Regions from separate parts of the Bradyrhizobium sp. SZCCHNS1050 genome, predicted to be linked through region 1. Evidence: riboswitches for the same ligand, from Rfam matches in the RefSeq annotation. Region 1 holds a riboswitch; the other holds the start of a gene.
The links. Region 1 has a riboswitch for cobalamin ahead of QX094_RS00225 (HupE/UreJ family protein). Riboswitches for the same ligand answer to the same signal wherever they lie in the genome.

Region 1 (3,404 bases):
GTCGCGATCTCGGGCCAGTTGAAGGCCTGCACCAGCGGCTTCGGCAGCGCCAGCCCCGAGGTCTCGATCACGATATGCTCAGGCGGCTCCTTCTGATCCAGCAGGCTCCTGAGCGCGGGGACGAAATCATCGGCAACGGTGCAGCACAGGCAGCCGTTCGACAGCTCGACGATGCGATCCTCCGGACAATCCGGCACGCCGCAACCCTTCAGGATGTCGCCGTCGATGCCGACATCGCCGAACTCGTTGACGATGATGGCGAGCCGGCGACCGTTCGCGGTCTCGATCAGGTTGCGCACCAGCGTGGTCTTGCCGGCGCCGAGGAAACCGGTGACGATGGTGCAAGGCGTCTTGGCGAACGACTTCGTCATGGCGATACGATCTCTCGTTTTCAGCGTGGCGCTGACAGCGCAGGCACGCGCGCGACGGTGTTCTTGCGAATGTATTCGGGACGCTCGCGCCAGGCCGGCAGGCCGGCGTCATGGCGCTGATGCAGTTGCGCAAATGTCAGCACATCCCGCGCATGCAGATCCGGATCGAGCGCGCCGAGCACATAGGTCCATTTGCCCGGCGCCGTCACCGCAACCGTGCACGCACGATTGCAGTTCGACAGACACTCGACACCGACAACGGTGACACCGGCGCGCTGCGCGGTCGGCAACGTCTCGATCGCGGCGAGCAAACGGGCTCCGGCCCGCGGCTGATCAGGCGGCGTAGGTTCCGTCCCCTGCGAACGGCAAGTGACGCAGACGAACAGCGTCGTCTCACCAGTCTCGGATGCGGTCATCAATCAGCCGATCACGCCGGCCGCCGTCGCCGCGGCGACCCCACCCACCAGCACGATGGCAGCGCCCGCGAGCCGCAGCGCCAGCGGCGCAGCCGTCTTGGCCTTTGCCGACAGCAGCCTGGTGCCGAGGAACGCGCCGGCGGCGATGATGGTCTGGATCACGAGCAGACCGACGAGATAGGCCCCGAGCGGGGTATTCTCGGCCCCGACGATCGATTCGCCCAGCGCATATCCATGGACGAGACCGGTCACGGCGAACAGGCCGGCGACGGGCAGCACACCGAAACGGCCACGCATCACCACCACCAGCCCAACCACGACGGTGGTCAGGCCGACCAGCAGCTCGGCAGCCGGGATGTTGGCCTTGGCCACATGAAGGCCGACGCCCGCGATCATCGCGGTGGTGAAGGCGAGCACCGGCGCGAAGCCGCGGCCCAGAAGCGCTGCAACGATGCCCGCGCCCACGATCGCCGCCAGATGGTCGATTCCGATGACAGGATGGCCGAGGCCGGACAGCATCCCCTGCGCAAACGTCTGCGGCAGCTTGCCCCCCATCATGTGATGCGCGAAGGCGGGATCGGTGGCGAGCAGCACCAGGCTCGCGGCTGCAAAGGTCGTGGTACGGGTCAACTTCATGGCCGTCTCCGTCGCTTGCCGGCTCCCCAGAGGACCGGACGATGCGCTGCATCCGACGGCACCCCGCCCATCCCGGCGGGATCAGAACCAGCATCGCGACTCCCCGCGCGACGGGTCGGCCAACAGCAATGTCGACGGCAGGTCTCCTGGCTCTCGGGTCACCGCATGAAGCCACCTTCCCGGTTTCCCAGTGGTGTCTTGGCCTCACACTCGCCGATTACAGTTGCGGGGGCAGCCACGGCCTTGGGTCAAGAACCCGCACCGTGTTCCCTAAATCTCTCCTTTCGGAGAACCGTCATCTGTTAGATACGGGTCGCACCAAAGCCCGTCAATCGGAATCGTCCCCATGGTCCCCGCCCCGCCGCATCCCGCCCTGCCGCGCCTGACGCTGGTGCTCGGCGGTGCGCGCTCGGGCAAGAGCCGCCATGCCGAGGCCCTCGTCACCGCCCTTCCCGCGCCTTGGACCTATGTTGCAACCGCGCAGGCGTTCGACGCCGAAATGACCGACCGGATCGCCCAGCACAAGGCGCGCCGCGCCAAGGGATGGCAGACGCTGGAGACGGCGCATGATCTCGCGGGCCTCGTCCGGGCAAGCGGAGAATCGGGCGTACCGATGCTGATCGATTGCCTGACGCTCTGGCTCAGCAACGTGATGCTCGCCGACATGAACGTGCCGGCCAGATGTGCCGAGCTGATCGACGCGCTCAGGAACGCGCATGGCCCGATCGTGGCCGTGTCCAACGAAGTCGGATTGGGCATCGTGCCGGACAACGCGCTCGCGCGCGCCTTTCGCGATGCCCAGGGGCGACTGAACCAGGACATCGCGGCCTTAGCGGATCGCGTGATCCTGATGGCGGCGGGACTGCCGCTGACGTTGAAGTGACCAGGAGAAAATGCCGATGACCGGAAGTGCCGACGATTCACGCCACAAGGCGAAGATGGAGAACCGCAAGGCGGTGCAGGATGCCGAGGTCGCCTCCAAGACCGTGGAGAAGGGCCTGCTGATCGTTCACACCGGCAAGGGCAAGGGCAAATCGACGGCGGCGTGGGGCCTGATGCTGCGCGCACTCGGCCGCGGCTTTCGCATCGGCGTCGTGCAGTTCGGCAAAGGTGCGTGGGAAACAGGCGAGCGCAAGGCGATCGAGAAGTTCGGCGATCAGGTGTCGTGGCACACGCTCGGGGAAGGCTTTACGTGGGAGACGCAGGATCGTGCGCGCGACGTCGCCGCGGCCGAGCGCGCCTGGGCGAAGGCTAAGGAGCTGATGGCGGATCCGTCGATCCGGCTGCTCGTCCTCGATGAGCTCAACATCGCGCTGCGCTACGATCACCTTGATATCGCAGACGTCGTCGCCACGCTCGCAGGGCGCCGTCCCGATCTGCACGTCGTCGTCACCGGCCGCAACGCCAAGCCGGAGCTAATCGAGGCCGCCGATCTCGTCACCGAGATGAACCTCGTGAAGCATCATTTCGCGGCCGGCGTGAGGGCGCAGGAAGGCATCGAGTACTGAGTTCATGAGCGCGCGGGCCATCATGTTCCAGGGCACCGGCTCCGACGTCGGCAAATCGCTGATCGTCGCGGGGCTCGCGCGCGCGCTGACATTGCGCGGCCTCAAGGTGGCGCCGTTCAAGCCGCAGAACATGTCGAACAACGCCGCCGTCACCGCTGATGGCGGCGAGATCGGCCGTGCCCAGGCGCTGCAGGCGCGCGCGGCGCGGCGGCCGATGACGGTGCACATGAACCCGGTGCTGCTGAAGCCACAAAGCGAGATCGGGTCGCAGGTCGTGGTGCAGGGCCGCGTCATCGGCACCGCCAAGGCGTCGGCCTATCAGGCGATGAAGCCGCAACTGATGGCGGCCGTGCTCGACAGCTTCCATCAGCTCGCGGCGGATGCCGACATCGTGCTGGTCGAAGGCGCAGGCTCCGCCTCCGAGATCAACCTGCGCGGCGGCGACATCGCCAACATGGGCTTTGCGCAGGCGA
Region 2 (3,404 bases), 750 kb from region 1:
GTCGAGACCCGCGCGCGAGCCGAGCTCAGCAAGCATCTCGCGCCGGTCGACTACGCGCCCGTCGAATTGATCCAGCAGCTCGCCCGCGACGACGAGATCTCGGTGGCCGAGAACGTGCTGATGCACTCGAGCCGGCTCACCGAGCATACGCTGGTGGAGGTCGCGGCGACCAAGGGCCAGGATCACCTGATGGCGATCTCCAGCCGTCCGCATCTGACCGAGGCGGTGACCGACATCATCGTCGACCGCGGCGAGCGCCGGGTGATCCGCAAGCTCGCCAACAACCAGACCGCGCGCTTCTCCGAGTCCGGCTATTCCGGGATGATGGCGCATGCCGAGGACGACGACGAATTGTCCGAGATCATCGGGCTGCGCGTCGACCTGCCCACCAAGCACCTGCGCGACCTCCTGCGCCGCGCGACCGAAGCCGTGCGCGCCAGGCTGATGGCCTCGGCGCCGCCGGCGTTGCAACAGGAGATCAAGAAGATCCTCAAGGCGATCGCCGACGTTGCGCGCAGCGACGGCGGCCTGGTCGGGCGCGACTTCACGCTGGCCGAAGAGGCCGTCAAGCGCATGAAGGGGCTGAACGAGCTCAACGATGCCGCCATCGCCTTCTTCGCCGAAACCCGCCGCTTCGGCGAGGTTTCCGCCGCACTCGGCCTGCTCAACAACGTCCCGACCGAGATGATGGCCAAGGTGCTCGAAGGCCCGCGCACCGATATCGTGCTGATCCCTTGCCGTGCCGCCGGGCTGGCCTGGTCGGTGGTGGCGAAAATCCTGACCCACCGGCCGATCAAGCACGCCATCGACAGCGACACGCTCAAGCTCGCGGAACGCGACTACGGCCGCCTGTCGCTCGACACCGCCCAGCGCACGCTGCGATTCTGGATGGTGCACAACAAGGTCGAGAAGTGAGCGGGTGCTCACAAGGCGCAATCCTCATCAGCAACGACTCGCACTCCGCTGTCGTCCCTGCGAACGCAGGGACCCATACCGCGTGATGTGAATTGGCGGAAAATGTCTTGATCGTCGTCCTTCGCCACACGACCGCCGGTGGCTATGGGTCCCTGCGTTCGCACGGACGACAGCTATGGTTGTCGCAGGCGGCCGGGCATCACCGAGCCGACCGGCCAGCGTTATCGCCAGGAGATCGCCGGGCGCCGGATTGACTTTGGTGCGTCCGCACTCCTACGGTGATCGCGACGGTGCCCCTCGACCGGGGCTCAAAAGGGAATGCGGTGCCGGATGCGTCTCGCAAGGGACGTGACCGAAGGCCGCAGCTGCCCCCGCAACTGTAAGCGGCGAATCTCGCGTCAAAGGCCACTGGGAAATCTCGGTCCCGGGAAGGCGACGTGGAGGTGACGACCCGCGAGCCAGGAGACCTGCCGTCAGCCGTGGTCACACGCGAGGATGCCGGTCGGGGCGTTATTGGCATCGTTTTCAGGCAGGCCTGCAAAGGGCTGCATGAGACCTCGTTCGCGGTGACGTGCCACTGACGTCATGCCGAGGTTCCTCGTGTCCCCCGTTCCCTATGCCAGGCGCAGTCGCGCCCTTCTGTCGTCGTTCTGCGTCCTCTCGTCATTCGCCCTGCTCGGCCCCTCGCCCACAGCAGCGCAGCAATCCGCCTCCCCCGACCTTCTGCCCCCGGTTGAGGTCGACCCGCCGCGCGAGCCGATCGCTCAAAAACCAGCCATCCCCCGCAGAACCGGCAACGCCCCGCATCAGCAGGTGCCGGCGGCAAAGCCGGCCGCGCCAGCCGGAACCCCCGTCGCCGTCAGCCCGACCGGCGTCGTCACGCCAGTGGCCCACGTCGCGAATGCGATCACCGTGGTGACCGACAAGGACATCGCCGCGCAGCAGGCCCGCACCGTGCCGGACATCCTGAGCACGATCCCCGGATTGAACGTGGTGCAGGCCGGCGGCCCGGGCGGCCAGACCAACGTCTTCATGCGCGGCACCAACGCCAATCACACCAAGCTCTTCATCGACGGCATCGACGTCGGCGATGTCACCAACGGCAATGGCGCGTTCGATTTCGCGCATCTGCTCGCCGCCGACATCCAGCAGTTCGAGGTGCTGCGCGGGCCGCAGAGCGGGCTCTACGGCTCGGATGCGATCGGCGGGGTGATCTCGGTGATCACGCGCAAGGGCGAGGGCCCGGCGCGCGCGACCGCCTCGGTCGAGAGCGGCTCGTTCAAGACCTTCAACCAGTCAGCCGGCGTCAGCGGCTCACAAAACAATGTCAACTACGCGATCAATGTCGCGCATCTGCACGCCGGCGACGTTCCGGTGACCCCGTGGCAGCTGCTGCCTGCGGGGCAGAAGGCCATCGGCAATGCCTACGACAACGTCACCGCCTCGGCCAAGCTGGGCGTCGACCTCAACGAGGCCTGGACGCTGAACTCGGTGGTTCGATACACCGACGCGACGCTGCTGTTCACCGGCGACAGCGGCTTTCCGAGCTTTCCCGACGCGGCCCAGAGCAACCACGCCGTCCACCAGCTTGCGACACGCCAGGAAGCCGTGTGGTCGCTGCTCGGCGGCCGCATCCGGAACTACTTCGGCGTCAACTATGTGAACGACCGGTCGTCCGACCTGACGGCTGGCAATCCGGTGGCAGCGGTCGCGACCGGCGAGCGCATCAAGTATGACTGGCACGCGGTGACCGAGCTCGCGCCGCATAACAATCTCGTCGTCGGCGCGGAGCAGCAGACCGAGCGGCTGAAGACCGCCGACCTCTCGGCCGAGAATGGCAACAAGGCCGGCTTCGTCGAGCTGCAGACCGAGTTCGTGAAGCGCTGGTTCGTGGTGGCGAGCCTGCGCAACGACGTCAACGACCAGTTCGGCGGCCATGGCACCTACCGGATCGCGCCGGCGGTGATCCTGCCGGTGACCGAGACCAAGCTGAAGGCGAGCTACGGCACCGGCTTCAAGGCACCGACCCTGAGCCAGTTGCACCAGGATTTTCCGGCGTTCAACTTCTTCGCCAATCCCAACCTCCGGCCGGAGCAGAGCACCGGCTACGACGCCGGCTTCGAGCAGCCGCTGTTCGACGATCGTCTCCGCTTCGGCGCGACCTACTTCCACAACAGCATCACCGACTTGATCAATTTCAACGCGACCTTCACCTCCTACGCCAATGTCGGCCTCGCCACCACCGAAGGCACCGAGAGCTTCGTGACCGCTGATCTCACCGACCGGATCTCGCTGCGTGCGGACTACACGTTCACCCGCGCGGTCGATGCGGCCACCGGCCTGCAGCTGTTGCGGCGGCCGAAGGAGAAATGGAGCGCCACCGCGACATGGGCGCCGATCGATGCGCTGACGCTGTCAGCGACGCTGCTGCACATCGGCGACTGGCTCGACGTCAGCCGCGACGGCATGATCACCGGCCTCGTCGCGCC

Region 2: another riboswitch for cobalamin. It lies ahead of QX094_RS03805 (TonB-dependent receptor plug domain-containing protein); the one in region 1 lies ahead of QX094_RS00225 (HupE/UreJ family protein).

What each region holds. Positions count from the first base shown of each region.
Region 1 is NZ_JAUETR010000001.1:48,923-52,326, forward strand. It holds gene cobW (cobalamin biosynthesis protein CobW) at 1-371, opposite strand, end outside; gene QX094_RS00220 (DUF1636 domain-containing protein) at 392-787, opposite strand; gene QX094_RS00225 (HupE/UreJ family protein) at 791-1,423, opposite strand; cobalamin riboswitch at 1,542-1,735, opposite strand; gene cobU (bifunctional adenosylcobinamide kinase/adenosylcobinamide-phosphate guanylyltransferase) at 1,770-2,306, shown strand; gene cobO (cob(I)yrinic acid a,c-diamide adenosyltransferase) at 2,323-2,931, shown strand; gene QX094_RS00240 (cobyric acid synthase) at 2,936-3,404, shown strand, end outside.
Region 2 is NZ_JAUETR010000001.1:796,312-799,715, forward strand. It holds gene QX094_RS03800 (DUF2336 domain-containing protein) at 1-915, shown strand, start outside; cobalamin riboswitch at 1,187-1,405, shown strand; gene QX094_RS03805 (TonB-dependent receptor plug domain-containing protein) at 1,501-3,404, shown strand, end outside.